3 regions of the Anabaena sphaerica FACHB-251 genome follow, and region 1 is predicted to be linked to each of the others. Evidence: predicted binding sites of a transcription regulator. Region 1 holds the regulator's gene; each other region holds the start of a gene.

Region 1 (5,827 bases):
CTGTCCAAGCGGCAATTTTTTGGTTATTGAGAGTAAGAGAAGTAACATTAAAACCGCTGTTGGTAGCAATGCGGTCTAACTTCGCTATACCTTGTTCTAACGGCGGTGATTTTTCCACTACAAACACCCAATTAGGGTTTATATTTGCTTGATTGGGTAAAATTGCCAGGGCATATTCTCCTACTACCAAACTGAAAATATCCTCACTAAAATTTAAACCCCAGCGTTTTTGTACATCCACCAAAGGTTGCACCCAACGAGAAATAGCCTCTTGCGAAGAACCATAGATAGTTGCTGTTCCTTGTCTCCAGAGTTTTGCTAAATCGCTGTCAGCTAAATTGCTCAAATTTGCGCCAGCGATCGCCAAACCTGCTGATTCTGGAATATACTGCAATGCGCCCACAGGTTTAGATAGTGGCATAGATACAGGGGCAACTTTCGACGCAGTTAAAAACGTACTTTCTGCCTGCAATCCTTGGGGATTTAATACCAAAGATAGAATTTGGCTGTTATAAGTTGATTCTGCCAATTCTAATCCTTGCCATTGTGCCACCGTAGGCAGATTGAAGAAAGCTACAGCTACAGCATTTTTGGGTAATTCTTTGATAGCTTTTTGATATTGGGAAGAACTGCTCAAATTCAAATTTGGTGCTTGAACATTATTAATCGCTTCTCGCAGCACCTTAATATCATTAGCAAACAAGACAAAGTTCTCAACAACCGCACCAGCTAAACTATTTTGGATTTTAGATTTTGGATTTTGGATTTTTATAGGTGTTACTGTTTCGTGATTGTCATAAAGTAATTTCACACCTTTGTATTGTTCAACTTCTAAATTTGCTCCTGCTAAAGTCCGTTTAGAAAATAACAACTCGACAAACTCGCGGCTTTTGGCTGGGTTATCTGTAGCTAGTGCCATCAGATACCCTGGTTGTAATCCATTTTCTGGGTCACGGTCTATATCTTGGCTAGTGACAGCCAATGTAATTTCATTACTTAGCCAAGGTTTAATATCATCTTGAAAATCTATATTAGTTTTTGCCAATAAACTGTTTTTGAGCTTGGAAATTTCTCCTTGTTGTTCTAGTGACTGCAAACCTTCGGGATTGACTAGCAAGGACACCATTACAGGTGACAACTTCGACACAAATATAGCAGCCCCTGGTTGAGAGTTGGGGGTGCTGAGATTGGCTGGACTTTTGGCAAAAAACCAGTAAAATCCAGCAATAGCAATCAGTAGCAGGGCAATGACACCAGCTACCAAGAAACCAAAAAATGAGCGTTGACTGTTCACTTAAACCTATTTCCCAGCTTTTCTGCCAACATGAATAGTATGACAAATCTAGGATTTTTTAGAAAAACTGCATGACTGCTCAATCTTTTAGCGAAATTAACGTTCAGCAACTAGCGCAACGCCTAGCACAAGCTGATCCTGAACTACAATTAATTGATGTACGCGAACCTCAAGAACTGGCATTAGCACAAATTAATGGTTTTGTCAATCTACCTTTGAGTGAATATGAGCAATGGAACGGTGAAATTTCCACGCGTTTTGATGCCAACGCAGAAACTATGGTGCTGTGTCATCACGGAGTTCGTTCTGCTCAGATGTGTCAGTGGTTAGTAGCCCAAGGATTTACAAATGTTAAAAATATTACGGGTGGCATTGCGGCTTACTCTATATTAGTTGATCCTTCAATTCCTCAGTATTAGGCACTGGGGACTGAGGATTGGGGACTGGGGATTGGAGACTGGGGATTGGAGACTGGGGATTGGAGACTGGGGATTGGAGACTGGGGACAGGGTAACAAATTCTTACCAATCACCAATTACCAATCACCAACTTGATCTTAGTCAGTAATGTGACTGTAATCCAATTACAATTTCGTATCTAAAAATACAACTTTGCTAATAAATATTATGAGATAATATGGTAAATAGATGAGAATTTATCTTCTTTTGTGCTAACCGATAGGATGTATTATTAATTACGCGCAAAATAAATTCTCAAGGGAAGCTTTGCACTCAAATAATATAGTATAAATATATAATTTACGATCTTTCATTAATTAATAATTAATCTTTTTTGCGGTTTCAGCCACAAGATTTTTTTCCACCTTTGCTTAAAATTTGCCTTCAGTAAAACATATTCTATGCAAGTCCATCTGACAAATCGACAACAACATATACTTTGGGCAACTGTACGCCATTATATTGCTACAGCAGAACCAGTTGGTTCTAAAGCTCTAATTGAGGAATTTGATCTTGGTGTCAGTTCCGCTACCATCCGCAATGTTATGGGTGTTTTGGAAAAATCGGGGTTACTTTACCAACCACACACTTCTGCGGGGAGAGTACCTTCTGATTCTGGTTATCGTATATATGTTGACAAGTTGATGAAACCGTCGGAAGTATTAGCTAAAGAGGTTGAATCAACATTACAACAGCGTCTACATTGGGATGATTGGAGCTTAGAAGCTTTGTTACAAGGTGCGGCACAAATATTGGCAACATTAAGCGGCTGCATTACCTTGATTACAATGCCCCAGGCTAATACAGCACAGTTAAGACATTTGCAACTTTTGCAAGTCGAAGCTGGAAAAATTATGCTGATTGTGGTGACTGATGGTTATGAGACACATTCCAAGGTAATGGATCTGTTTACAGCATCATCAGAAACTAAACCGGAAGCAGAGGTGATTGATCGAGAATTACAAATTGTTTCTAACTTCCTAAACAGTCATTTGCGTGGCTGTACTTTGTTGGAATTAGCCCAGCTTGACTGGAGTGAATTAGATCAGGAGTTTCAACGCTATGGTGAATTCTTAAAAAGTTCCTTGACAGAATTACTCCAACGTGCAGTTGCTCCCACTGCGACACAAATTATGGTGCGGGGTGTGGGAGAGGTGTTACGTCAACCGGAGTTTGCTCAAATACAGCAAGTACAAACAATTATGCACCTGTTGGAAGAAGAGCAAGAACAATTATGGCGGTTAATATGTGAAGAACCGGAAGTTGAGGAAACGGGTAAAGCCAGGGTAACGGTGCGTATTGGTGCAGAAAACCCCTTAGAACCGATTCGGACTTGTTCTTTGATTTCTTCTAGCTATCGTCGGGGTTCTGTAACGGTGGGAAGTGTAGGTGTTTTGGGACCAACTCGGTTAGACTATGAAAATGCGATCGCTGTTGTAGCCGCAGCAGCAGATTACCTTTCAGAAGCTTTTAGTCAAACTGCGTAAACTGCATTATTTATGTTGAGAAAAATCTCTTTTGGTTTATTATGGCTAGGATTTGTTTCCTATGCCTTTTTCTTTGCTCCTCCTGATAATTTCCCAGAAACTTTAGAGTTAATTAAAAATCTCTCTACAGGAAATTGGCAAGGTATTAATCCGGTAATAATTGCTTTATTTAATATTATGGGTATCTGGCCTTTAATATATAGTTCAGTATTATTTATTGATGGAAGAGGGCAAAAAATCCGCGCTTGGCCATTTGCGACTGCTTCCTTTGCAGTTGGGGCTTTTGCACTTTTACCGTATTTAGCTTTAAGAGAACCAAATCAAGAATTTGTAGGGCAAAAAAATCTATTTCTGAAAATATTTGATTCTCGTATTACAGGAATATTATTAACTTTAGGTGCTGGTGTTTTAGCTGCATATAGTTTACAAGGAGATTGGACTAATTTTGTCCAACAATGGCAAACCAGCAGATTTATTCATGTAATGAGTTTAGATTTTTGTATGTTGAGTTTATTATTTCCAACTTTGTTAGGAGATGATATGACGCGACGGGGTTGGAAGGATAATCAATTATTTTGGTTATTTGCTTTAATTCCTTTTTTTGGTGCGTTGATTTATTTGTGTGTGCGGCCGTCTGTGAAGGAAGTGGATGTAGAATTAACAGATAAACAGCAAGCAACATTGATAAAATAATTTCACATCTGAGTTGTTTTAGAACTATGATTAAAGCAATTGGTTAGATAGTTTAAGTTCAAGCAATATGTTAATTAGATTCACCGTAGAAAATTTTCTATCCTTTAACAAAAGGGTAGATTTTAATATGATTGCTTCAAATGATACTCACCATAGTCATCATATAGTTGGAGGAGATTCAGAAGAATCAATCAAGTTATTAAGATCGTCAATTATATATGGTGCTAATGCTTCGGGAAAATCTAATCTTATTAAAGCTATGAAGTTTGCGAAAGACTTTATAGTTAATGGAGTAGAGAAAAATAAAAACATAAATATTGATAACTTCAGACTAGATAAAACCTGTTTTCATAAACCTTCAAGGTTTGAATTTGAGTTTAGATATCAAAATAAACAATATGCTTATGGATTTTTAATTGATAAACATAAAATTCATGAAGAATGGTTATTTGAAATTGGGTTAAATCTAGAAAAAGCTATCTATGAAAGAATAGATAAAAAAATAAAATTTAACTTCCAGCATGAGTTATTTTTCAATATTTCTGAATATGAAAAAAATAGACTTGCTTATGAAGCTGATGGTACAAGAGAGAATTTATTATTTATTACTAACAGTCAAGAGCGTGATATTAAACAATTGGAAAATCTATATAAATGGTTTAGTAATGTTTTGACAATTATCTTTCCAAATGATAAACCTCTTGCATTACCTTTTCTGAATCAACAAGTTCAAGATTCTTTGAGTAAATTTTTATCATCATTAGATTTGGGGATAAAAAAAATTAGTATTACGGAAACTCCTTTAGAAGATGACAAAGAAATAGCAGCAGATGATAAAGATGAAATAAAAAAAGTATTTCCTTATGAAGAAAGTGAAAATTCGATGCTTTTTATACCCAATTATAAAAGTATTATTGCTAGGGTTAAAGATGCAACAGAGGAATTAGTTGTATTAGATTTATCAATCATCAGAGATGATAAACAAGATAATGAAGTTGAGTTCAAAATATCTGAGGAATCTGATGGTACACAAAGATTAATAGATTTATTTCCTATACTCATACATTTAGCTATTGGAAACGCTGTTTATGTAATAGATGAAATTGAAAGAAGTTTACATTCTATACTGATTTATAAAGTGTTTGACCATTTTTTAAACAATAATGAATATAAAAATTCCAATAGTCAGTTAATAGCATCAACACATGAAGTTAACTTACTAGATATCAAAAATGTTTTTAGAAAAGACGAAATTTGGTTTGTAGAAAAAGATAAATATGGACAATCTATACTTTATTCTTTAGCAAATACAGATGTTGAAAATTTAGATTTAGTTGCTGGATATCTTAATGGAAGATTTGGAGCAATACCTTTTATCCAAGATTTAAAAGCTTTAGGTTGGAGTAAAGAGACATAAAATGGGAAGGGAAAGAAATGATGATTATCAGCGGATATCAATTGAAATTAATAGAAAATGTACACCTGATGGAAAATGGAAATTATATATAATAGTTGCAGAAGGTGATAAAACTGAATATAAATATTTTCGTGCTTTAAAAAAGAAATATGCAGAAGAATTTAGGATGAGTAATTTATATGTAGAGTTTATAGATAGAGAAGAATCTAAAGCGGGTAATTCTCATCCTGATATAGTTTTAGAGACTTTAGATAAATTTCTCGAAGAATTAAAACAAAGGTATCAACCTCAAGAAAATTATGATGAGTTATGGTTAATCATTGATACAGATGAATATGATAACCGTAAAAAATCTATTGAACAAATTTATCAAAAATGTTTAGAAAGTTCTCTTTATAAGCTAGGATTAAGTAATCCATGTTTTGAACTTTGGTTAATTTTGCATTTTGTGGATTTAAATACGACTTTAAAAGATTGT
Region 2 (5,827 bases), 140 kb from region 1:
ATGACCCCGCACAGGCAATTCAAAAAGCTATTTCTATAGCTCCCACCGTCATCCTCTTAGATATGATCATGCCTGAGATTGATGGTTTAATGCTACTGCGTTGGTTTCGCTCTCATCCGGCAACTCATGAAATTCCTATTGTCATGCTCTCTAGCAAAGAAGAAGCACAAATTAAAGCAGATGCTTTTGCTGCTGGTGCAAATGACTATTTGATTAAATTACCGGATGTAGTTGAGTTAATTGCCCGCATCCGTTATCATTCTAAAGCCTACAATAATTTAAAAGCTCTCTCAGCCGCCAATGCTACTTCTCGGCTACAAGCAAGACAACTAGAACAAACTCTAGAAGAACTAAAAACAACACAAGTCCAACTAATCCAAACCGAAAAAATGTCTAGTTTGGGTAAAATGGTGGCTGGTTTAGCTCACGAAATTAATAATCCTATCAATTTTATTCATGGTAACTTTATTCATCTTCATAATTATATTCAAGGTTTGTTACAGTTAATTAAAATTTATCAACAAGAATATCCATCAGAAAATTCTGTTATTGAAAATTACACAGATGAAGTTAATCTTAATTTTATCATCGAGGATTTACCCAAAATACTTGCTTCGATGAAAATGGGAACTGATCGGATTCGAGAAATTGTACTATCTTTACGCAACTTTTCTAGACTAGACCAAGCTGATAAAAAAGCTGTCAATATTCATGAAGGTATCGACAGTACACTACTTATTTTAAATCATCGTCTTAAACAGGAAATTGAAGTTATTAAGGAATATGGAGATTTACCCTTAATTGAATGTTATCCAGCCCAACTCAATCAAGTCTTTATGAATATCCTCAGTAATGCTATTGATGTCTTATTAGAACAAGAACAACAACAGCAAAAACAAATAGTAATTAAAACTGAAAAAAATGATTATGGGAAGATAAAAATTACCATCCGAGATAATGGACCTGGTATTAGTCCAGAGTTACAAAGAAAGATATTTGATCCCTTTTTTACAACTAAACCTGTCAACCAGGGAACTGGTATAGGACTAGCAATTAGCTATCAAATTATTGAAAAGCACCAAGGCAATATTTATGTCTGTTCTGACCCCAGTTATGGTACAGAATTTGTCATAGAAATCCCTACGGAACAGATTACTTAATTAGTAATTAGTCATTAGTCAGTGGTTAATTTATTCCCTGTTCCCTGTTCCCTGTTCCCTACAAGCAGCCTGTATAAATAATTTTCGGTGATATCTGGGTTGGAATATAGCAATTGAGGAAAGTATCATAAAACATGAATTATGAAGTTGGACTTGAAAAAATCCATAGGCTTCACAATTCAGGTTCTATTAGCTCTCAAACTGAAGTCAAGATCAAATAACTGATTTGAGCTTTGAGTTATGGTATCTTAACTCAAAACTCAAAACTTCAGAAATCAATCAGTAGAGCATTTAAGCCATTTGATTTTCAATCGCCCACCGTGCTAATTCTGTACGGTTGTGGAGATTGGTTTTACCCAACATATTGGAAACATGGCTTTCAACCGTGCGCTGGCTGACATTTAATTCTTCAGCGATTTCCCGGTTAGCTAAACCCCTAGCCACAAACTGAACTACTTTCAGTTCGGTTGGGGTCAACTGCACATCAAAGGGAACTTGGATACGGGAACCGTTTTCCCCTCCCTTGGTTTGATGTTCTTTCCAACGGATAGTTTGCTTAAGTGAGGATTCTACTTGTGCTACGAGTTCTTCTGGTTCAAAGGGCTTGACCATGTATACATCAGCACCTTTATTCAGACCTTTAACTCGGTCTGCACTTTGCCCCTTAGCTGACAGGAAGAGAACAGGTATCCAGCTGGTGCGTTCATTTTGCCGCACTTGTTCCACAAAAGTGTACCCGTCCATTTCCGGCATCATCACGTCACAGATGATCATGTCTGGAACATCATGTTCTAAAATATCCAGAGCTTCTCGTCCATTTTCGGCCGTGATGACTTCGTATCCCCGGAATTCTAAGTAATCCTTCACCAGCAAGATGAGGTTAGGGTCATCATCAATCAATAGAAGTCGTTTGTGATCTTTCATGCTGGACTCTTTCATAGCAGTGGCACTTGTCGCGCTTAGATCCATCAAAGGCTTGAATAGTTATCCTCTATGGTGGATTATGTGAGATGTTGTGCAAAACAAAACTTACACAAATTGTTCATGGTTGGGGCGTATCGGAATACACCCTAGAACATTTTGTTGTTTGCTTCCTGCTTCCACCAAGCCCGTTGCCGGGTTCTTGTCCACAGGCGTAAATTCCGCGCTGGCCGCACGTACTGGTTTTCCCACTTAACTTGCCTTTGTTGCTTGTTTTTGTGAAAGTGGTGGTCACTCTTAACATACTACTAGTAACTTAATGGCAAAAGTCTAGTAAGGATACGGAGAGCAATAGTATTTATAATGCGCTATTATATATTCCTTTGAAAGAAGCGGGCTAAAAAACCTGATTAAATCATAATCCGTCTGGTTGACAAGTTCAGTGTTTAGCTAAAGATGACCCTAACTGACAACTCACCCGCACTTTCATTTGTTTACTGTTGCTCTACTGTATCCTTTGGATGTTAAGCCTCTATCAGAGGTTCACAAGAAACCAAGGAAGTTTCTGGCAAAGGATGGGTTTAAAAGCCTTGTGCTTCAACCACCATGATGCCAATTAAGTGTTCTGGGATGATCCGCTCAATGACTTCCGGTTTTGTTTGGCTATACCAGACCCCATCTGGGTAAACTACCATTATCTGCCTAGAACAACAAATACGCAAGCAGTTGGTTTTATCTCTGAGGATACAAATCGGATAACTCTCATGCAGCTGGTCGAGATGTTGCTCCTTCAGTGACAGTTTCCAGCATTCCCAGGATTCATTCCAGACTAGGCTATTTTGAATCCAAATGAGTAACTGTCTGGTCAGAAAAAACAGAAACCTGTGCTGTGAAAATCTGCCAATCCTAGAGCGTCCACACAAATACTTAGGGCTTTAAGTTCCTTAGCTTTAGTAGTTTTGGGGATTGGAGGGCTGTTTTGACTCACTGTATTGTTACTCATCATTAAGCGGTTCCCTGATTACAGTTCTATAACAATTTCCCAGCTTTGGAAATAAAGTTGTCCATATAAAAATATTCACTACCTACGCAACAGAACCAGACAACTAAAACAATTAGGCATTTATACTTTGGGATTGGTGATTGGGGATTAGGGATTGGTGATTGGTGATTGGTGATTGGGTTATTTACCTCCCCTGCTCCCCTGCTCCCCTGCTCCCCATCTCCCATTCCCTAGTTCGGGAACCCGTACAGAAGAACTTGTTGCCATTTGTCACTGCTTTTCGGTAGATTAGCACTCAGGAGTTGAGAGTGCTAACAAGCGAGCAAAAATTAAAATTATGGCAGCTGTATCTCTAAGCGTATCTACAGTTAAACCTTTAGGCGATCGCGTTTTCGTGAAAGTGACCGCCGCTGAAGAAAAGACCGCAGGTGGTCTGTATTTGCCCGACACCGCTAAGGAAAAGCCCCAAGTAGGTGAAGTAGTAGCCCTTGGACCTGGCAAGCGGAATGATGACGGTAGCCGTCAAGAATTGGAAGTTAAGGTGGGCGACAAGGTGCTGTACTCCAAGTACGCTGGCACCGACGTTAAGCTCGGCACTGAAGAATATGTACTGCTTTCTGAGAAAGACATTCTAGCAGTCGTCAGTTAATTGAGTGGGGAGGGGTCAAACAAGTCAAAAGTCAAAAGTCAAAAGTCAAAATTTTGAGTTGGCAAGCCACACCCCAGCAAATAACTGAAAAACTGACAACAAACTAATAACCAATTCAACAATTACACAGATTATGGCAAAGCGCATTATTTACAACGAAAACGCCCGTCGCGCCCTTGAGCGTGGTATTGATATTCTGGCTGAAGCTGTTGCTGTCACCCTTGGACCAAAAGGTCGTAACGTAGTTCTAGAGAAGAAATTTGGCGCACCACAAATCGTTAATGATGGTGTAACTATTGCTAAAGAAATCGAATTAGAAGACCATATTGAAAACACTGGCGTGGCTCTGATTCGCCAAGCTGCTTCTAAAACTAACGACGCTGCTGGTGATGGTACAACCACCGCTACAGTTTTGGCTCACGCCATTGTTAAAGAAGGCTTGCGGAACGTGGCTGCTGGCGCTAATGCAATTCTGTTGAAGCGCGGTATTGATAAAGCTACTGCTTTCTTGGTAGAAAAAATTGCTGAACACGCTCGTCCTGTAGAAGATTCTAAGGCGATCGCTCAAGTTGCGGCCATCTCTGCTGGTAACGACGAAGAAGTCGGTAGCATGATTGCTCAAGCTATGGACAAGGTGGGCAAGGAAGGCGTAATTTCCCTAGAAGAAGGGAAGTCTATGACCACCGAACTCGAAATCACCGAAGGGATGCGCTTTGATAAAGGCTATATCTCTCCTTACTTCGCTACTGATGCAGAGCGGATGGAAACGGTGTTTGATGAGCCTTACATCCTGTTGACTGATAAGAAAATTGCTTTAGTACAAGATTTAGTACCTGTTCTCGAACAAGTAGCTCGTTCCGGCCGTCCTTTAGTGATTATCGCTGAAGACATCGAAAAAGAAGCTTTGGCTACTTTGGTGGTTAACCGTTTACGCGGTGTGCTGAACGTGGCTGCTGTTAAGGCTCCTGGTTTTGGCGATCGCCGTAAGGCTATGCTAGAAGATATCGCTGTCTTAACTGGTGGTCTACTAATCACTGAAGATGCTGGTTTAAAGCTAGATACTACCAAGCTGGATAGCCTGGGTAAAGCTCGCCGCATCACCATCACTAAGGACAGCACCACCATTGTTGCTGAAGGTAACGATGTTGCTGTTAAGGCTCGTTGCGAACAAATCCGTCGTCAAATGGATGAAACCGAATCTTCCTATGACAAGGAAAAACTGCAAGAGCGTTTGGCTAAATTGTCCGGTGGTGTAGCTGTCGTTAAAGTTGGTGCAGCTACCGAAACCGAAATGAAGGACAAGAAACTGCGCTTGGAAGATGCTATTAACGCTACCAAGGCTGCTGTAGAAGAAGGTATTGTTCCCGGTGGTGGTACAACCTTGGCTCACCTCGCTCCTCAGTTGGAAACTTGGGCTAACAGCAACCTCAAAAATGAAGAGTTGACTGGTGCTTTAATCGTTGCTCGTGCTTTACCTGCTCCTCTGAAGAGAATTGCCGAAAACGCTGGTCAAAACGGCGCTGTAATTGCAGAAAGAGTGAAAGAGAAGGATTTCAACATTGGTTTCAATGCTTCTACCAACGAATTCGTAGATATGTTGGAAGCTGGTATTGTTGACCCTGCTAAGGTAACTCGTTCTGCTCTGCAAAACGCTGCTTCTATTGCGGGAATGGTGTTGACAACCGAATGTATCGTTGTTGACAAGCCTGAACCTAAAGATGGCGCTCCTGCTGCTGGCGCTGGTATGGGTGGCGGAGATTTCGACTACTAAAATCTTTTCTTAGTGTGAATAATGGCCGCTTCCGTTAGGGGGCGGCTGTTTTTTTAGTGTTAATGGTTAATTTTAGTGAAAAAGTCTCAGCTTAATAATATACTGAACAGGATATAGCAGATTTTGAAGAGTTTGAAAAGTTTGCTTCTTTTTTAACTGAAATCGGTATTATTCAATTGCGCGAGAAAGATCAACGCTATAAATTTGCGGATATCTATGTATATGGATTTGAAATGATTCGTCAAGGTGCAGTATAGAAATATTCTGAATACTAACATCGGTTGGGCTATCCTGAAATTATTGTTTCCAATGTTTTTGAGAAA
Region 3 (5,827 bases), on a different contig from region 1:
ACGTTCTGCCATATTTACCACATCTTCTAAAACTAGAGGATGCAACTCAAAAACTTTACCCAAGCGTTCCAAGATATCTCTATTACCTAAACCTTGTACATCCACCCAAGAAACAGATTCTGTATCCAAATAATTGACGCAATCTTCTGGGTTAGTTATTTGTTGACGAATCAGATCAGTTTGGTTGTAGTCAATCAAAAGAATATTTGGTTGTTCAGCATTTTCATCAATAATTATGGTTCCTGGGGGAGTTCCTGGTTGATGATAATATTCCGTGAAAGATTGTTTAGTTATAACTTGAGGAAGACGGCGAAATTTTTTAATCATCAAATTGTACCTATTGCAGTTGTCAGGGAATAGGGAACGAGGCAGGAGGCAGGAAGAAGTTATTTTCCATTATCAATTTTGACTTTTGACTTTTCAATGCATGACTTTTGACCTGATTTGTCTCCCTGTATAAAAAACAGTTTGCCTTGTTTTGTCAAGACAAACTGTAAAAAAATTAAAATTTATTTGGGGAAGCGGTGATTAGAACATACCCATGCCGCCCATACCGCCCATACCGCCCATACCGCCCATACCACCCATGCCGCCCATGCCGCCCATACCAGCATCAGGAGCAGCAGCTTTCTTTTCAGGCTTTTCGACAACAATCGCTTCGGTGGTTAAAACCATACCCGCAATAGAAGCGGCGTTTTGCAATGCGGAACGGACAACTTTAGCAGGGTCGATTATACCTGCGGCAATTAAATCTTCAAATTCTCCGGTAGCAGCGTTGTAGCCGATATTAATATCGGTTTCTTTAACTTTAGAGACAATGACAGAACCTTCAGCACCAGCGTTGTCTGCAATTTGGCGTAAAGGCGCTTCTAATGCTCTCTGCACAATCTCAGCGCCAATTTGTTCTTCAGGATCAAGGCTGCCCTTAATATCATCTACTTTTGTAGACAGGTGGATTAAGGTTGTACCACCACCAGGAACGATACCTTCTTCCACTGCGGCTTTGGTGGCGTTGAGTGCGTCTTCAATCCGCAGTTTGCGGTCTTTGAGTTCGGTTTCTGTGGCTGCACCAACTTTAATTACTGCCACACCACCAGCTAACTTGGCAATGCGTTCTTGGAGTTTTTCGGAATCGTAGTCGGAGTCAGTTTCTTCCAGCTGCTTACGAATTTGAGCAATGCGCTGTTGCACTTCTGGTTTGTTGTCACTACCAGCGACAATGGTGGTATTTTCCTTGTCAATGGTGATTTTCCGGGCTGTACCCAGCATTTCCAAAGTAGCGGTATCCAAGCTCAAACCGATTTCTTCAGAAATCATCTGTCCATCGGTGAGAATGGCAATATCTTGTAATAAGGCTTTGCGACGTTCACCAAAACCAGGAGCTTTAATACCTGCAACAGCTAAAACTCCCCGTGCTTTGTTAACTACCAAAGTTGCTAAAGCGTCACCATCTACATCTTCAGCAATGATCAATAAAGGCTGACCTAAACGAGCGACTTTTTCCAGTACAGGTACTAAATCCTGAATGGCGCTGATTTTTTTGTCGGTAATCAGGATGCGGGCGTTTTCAAATTCCACTGTCATCCGGTCGTTGTTGGTGATGAAGTAGGGAGAAATATAACCACGGTCAATTTGCATCCCTTCTACTACTTCGAGTTCGGTAGTTAAGGATTTGGATTCTTCAACCGTGATGACACCATCTTTGGTGACTTTTTCCATAGCTTGTGCCAGCATATTACCGACTTCTTCATCGTTACCAGCAGAAACTGTGGCAACTTGAGCGATCGCACTGCCTTCGACTGGCTTGGCTATTTTGGCAATTTCTTGCACCAAGAAATCAACGGTTTTATCCATACCCCGCTTTAAGGCAATGGGGTTTGTACCTGCGGCTACGTTCTTGAGTCCTTCTTTGACTAGGGCCTGTGCTAGAACCGTAGCAGTTGTAGTACCATCTCCAGCTACATCCTTGGTTTTAGATGCCACTTCTTGGATGAGTCTAGCGCCAGTATTTTCTAAAGGATCTTCTAGTTCAATTTCCTTGGCAACGGTGATACCATCGTTGACAATCTGGGGTATACCAAATTTTTTTTCTAACAGGACGTTGCGGCCTTTTGGTCCCAAGGTGATTTTTACCGCATCTGCCAGGGCGTTAATGCCCTTTTCTAGCGCCCGCCGTGATTCTTCATCAAATGCAATAATCTTAGCCATGTTTTATTTCTCTATCGCTTCCATTAGACAATTTAGCACTCACAGGTCAAGAGTGCTAACTGCTTCAGTTATTCAATTTAACAAATACCAATAAAAAATTGATTAATATTACAGTTGATGCTCATTATTGATGCTCATTTTGGACACTAGCAGTAATGGTTGAAGTGGGAGATGATTTTAGACAACTCCCTTAAGTCTCTTGGTATTGCTAACCCTAGCGGCACCGGCTGGTTGGCTGTAGTATTTACTTTTATTTTGGCTTGGCTTGTAACTTGGCGTTTGATTCCCGCTATCCGTCAGTTTGCTCTGCGGGTAGGTTGGGCTGATCAACCGAACGCCCGACGACTTAACCGAGAACCTTTACCTAATGCCGGCGGTTTGGCTATCTATGCCGGCGTTATTGCCGCTTTAGTATTAGCTAGTCTGTTACGACCTATTGAACTCCAAGGCGTATTGGCTCAGGTACTAACGATTTTGTTAGGGGGTTCTATTCTGGTTTTGGTTGGCTTTATTGATGATCAATTTGGTTTACCTCCTTCTGTCCGTTTGTGGGCGCAGATGATCACGGCATTGTTGCTGGTGGCCAATGGCATTAGCATCAAAGTCATGTTTGGTACACCTATCGACTCACTATTATCAATGGCTTTGACTGTATTGTGGGTAGTAGGTATTACCAATGCCATTAATTTGATGGATGGTATGGATGGTTTAGCTGGTGGGATCAGTTTTATTACTGCTATGAGTTTGTTGGGGGTTTCTGCTCAATTTGATAATCGAGCAGCCGCAACCTTAGTATTAGCTGCTTTGGGAGGTGCAGCACTGGGCTTTTTACGCCACAATTTCCACCCTTCACGTATCATCATGGGTGATGCTGGAGCATACTTTTTTGGCTATGTACTAGCAGCAACTAGCATTTTAGGCAAATTGCAACAAAGTACAGTTTATGCTCTTGTACCGACAGTTTTATTTCTGATGTTGCCAGTGTTAGATACGACTCAGGTGTTTGTGCGGCGACTTTTAGCCGGAAAAAACCCCCTGAGTACCCCTGGTAAAGACCACCTGCATCACCGCTTGCTGGCTTGGGGTTTATCCCAACGTCACGCGGCTTTTACTCTGTGGTCAGTTACTTTGTTTTTTAACTTGCTGGCCATGAGAATACAAGGTATGACTTTATCCGTGATGTTGGCTTCTGCCATTAGTATTATCTTGCTGTTGGGTTTTACTATCTGGCAGAGAATCATTCATGATTCATAATTATTTATTTACAGCAGATTGCAGATCAATGAGATCCAGAATCTAAATTGAAACCTATACACAAAGCCAGTTTTACTCCTGACTCCTGACTCCTGACTCCTGCTGTAATTACTAATTACATGACCATGCCGCCATCGACGTTAAAGACTTGCCCTGTGATGTAAGCTGCGGCGGGATCAGCTGCTAAAAACCTCACCATACCTGCAATTTCTTCTGGTTGACCAAAACGACCAAGGGGAATGTATTGTAAAATTCCTTCGGCTTTAATATCGCTGGTCATGTCGGTGGTAATAAAGCCGGGAGCGACGGCGTTGACGGTGATCCCACGAGTAGCTAGTTCTTTAGCGACGGTTTTGGTAAAGCCGATAACTCCTGCTTTAGCGGCGCTGTAATTGGCTTGCCCAGGGTTGCCCATTTGTCCGGCGACGGAGGAAATGTTGATAATTCTGCCTGAACGTTGTTTGAGCATGATTTTACTGACGGCTTTAGTACATAAAAATACACCTGTCAGGTTTAGGTCTATGACGGCTTGCCATTCTTCCAACTTCATCCGTAATAACAAGGTATCGCGGGTAATGCCTGCATTGTTGACTAAGATATCAATGCGTTTAAATTTGTCTAAGGTTGTATTTATCAGTGTGTCTACTTGATCTGATTGAGAAACATCTGCTTGGAGGGCTATGGCTTCTCCTTCTGCTGCTGTAATTTCTGCTACTACTTGATCCGCTGCTGTGCTAGAACTGGCGTAGTTAACTACTACTTTTGCGCCTTGGGATGCTAGTTGGAGAGCGATCGCTCGTCCGATTCCTCGTGATGCACCTGTGACAATTGCAACTTGACCCTGTAATAATGTCATTTTATTTTTCAGAATATGTGGAGATACGGCGTTAATTATTTTATGGTGATTTGGGGATCATTTAAGTATTTAGGCTGGAATATGCAGCGTGAATAAGCAGATCCCCGACCTCTTGAAGAAATCGGGGATCTAAATCAATTAAGATGCTTGAATTTCCTTTTGTAAATCCTGAACTTGCTCAATAGATAACTCTGTCACTTCGGCAATTTGTTGTAAACTCATGCCCATTCGCAGTAAATTTATAGCCACGTTTCTAGCATTTTCGGCTTTACCTTCGGCTTTACCTTCGGCTTTACCTTCTTCCAGAATTTCTTGATAAATGACTGATTCGCGCATAATCTCACTCCTGAAAATCTTCTTGATCACTTCTTTCTCTAAGACTAACCCTGCTAAAATGCTACTAGCAGCAGCTATATTTCTTTGTAACTTTTGTTCGGTGATTGCTTCAACTGCTTTGGCCACTTGGCTTAATACTATTTTAGGCTCTTTTGTCTGACTTAGCACTGCAAAGGGCAATAAACCCGGTAAAGTCATAAATTGCTCGGTTGGTTGTTCCCACAGTCGAATTACTTCAAATTCATGGTAGGTTTTACTTAATTTGAAACTGTTTTTGTAGACTAATTCTGAATCGGTTTTTCTCAGATATACTACTACTTGACGCATTTCTTTTTCAGGAAACCGCCGATAACCTCTGATCCGATAATCTGTCATTCTAAAAGGTATTTCTTTATCTGGATCGGTTTGAAATTCGCTGTGGAGAACTAATTCATTAGATTGTAATAAAATTAATGAATCGGCTCTAATTGGTTCGTTTGATAGTTCTGTGGGACTAAGTTTTGTTAGTTTTATGGGTGAACCTAGTAACCATGTTACTAGATCGTCTTTGTAGTTTTCGGCGATAAATTTGCAAATGTTGTCATACATGATAAATCACAAGTTTATTAATTTTAGACTTTACACGATCTTGGTTAATAAATTTCATCACATCATATAATTTGAGGCAATTTATGTCTAGTTGTGGCGATCGCTCTATTAATGTTAAGTTTTAATCACTAAATTATAATGTTTCACTTAACAAGAATTTACGACAATTTGATCTGATTGACTATGACGGAATTAATGTTTTATTATACAATCAATTGATGTAGTTAAAAATCAATCTAAATATCAATATATGACAAATGAGAATTTTGCCAACCCACCTAAATTTGAGCGTGTAGAAGATGAAAGACTACACCGTAAACAACGTTTAGCGGCTGCATTTCGCCTATTTGCTCGCTATGGTTTTGATGAAGGAATAGCGGGACATATTACAGTCCGTGATCCTGAATTTGATGATTGTTTTTGGGTTAATCCTCTAGGGATGTATTTTGGTCATATTCGAGTATCTGATCTTTTGTTAGTCAATGATAAAGGTGAAGTTGTTCAAGGAAATAGACCTGTAAATGGTGCAGCTTTTGCTATTCATTCTCGAATTCATCAAGCTAGACCTGATGTAAATGCGGCCGC

What was found. The regulator HrcA, encoded in region 1, represses chaperone genes, less so after heat shock. The targets are predictions, from matches to a motif close to TTAGCACTCNNGANTCNNGAGTGCTAA.
Region 2: groES (co-chaperone GroES) is a predicted target of HrcA. The motif match lies at 3,373-3,399, and genes of this name have one in related genera.
Region 3: groL (chaperonin GroEL) is a predicted target of HrcA. The motif match lies at 2,241-2,267, and genes of this name have one in related genera.

The regions. Positions count from the first base shown of each region.
Region 1 covers NZ_JACJQU010000002.1:230,938-236,764, reverse strand. Annotated here, with positions in the region: gene H6G06_RS04760 (DUF3352 domain-containing protein) at 1-1,294, opposite strand, end outside; gene H6G06_RS04755 (rhodanese-like domain-containing protein) at 1,366-1,713, shown strand; gene hrcA (heat-inducible transcriptional repressor HrcA) at 2,154-3,239, shown strand; gene H6G06_RS04745 (DUF2834 domain-containing protein) at 3,252-3,932, shown strand; gene H6G06_RS04740 (AAA family ATPase) at 4,060-5,349, shown strand; gene H6G06_RS04735 (RloB family protein) at 5,351-5,827, shown strand, end outside.
Region 2 covers NZ_JACJQU010000002.1:88,623-94,449, reverse strand. Annotated here, with positions in the region: gene H6G06_RS04110 (hybrid sensor histidine kinase/response regulator) at 1-1,160, shown strand, start outside; gene H6G06_RS04105 (response regulator transcription factor) at 1,452-2,129, opposite strand; gene groES (co-chaperone GroES) at 3,422-3,733, shown strand; gene groL (chaperonin GroEL) at 3,867-5,504, shown strand.
Region 3 covers NZ_JACJQU010000001.1:270,986-276,812, forward strand. Annotated here, with positions in the region: gene corA (magnesium/cobalt transporter CorA) at 1-327, opposite strand, end outside; gene groL (chaperonin GroEL) at 529-2,208, opposite strand; gene H6G06_RS01095 (MraY family glycosyltransferase) at 2,380-3,462, shown strand; gene fabG (3-oxoacyl-[acyl-carrier-protein] reductase) at 3,578-4,318, opposite strand; gene H6G06_RS01105 (Rpn family recombination-promoting nuclease/putative transposase) at 4,457-5,242, opposite strand; gene H6G06_RS01110 (class II aldolase/adducin family protein) at 5,457-5,827, shown strand, end outside.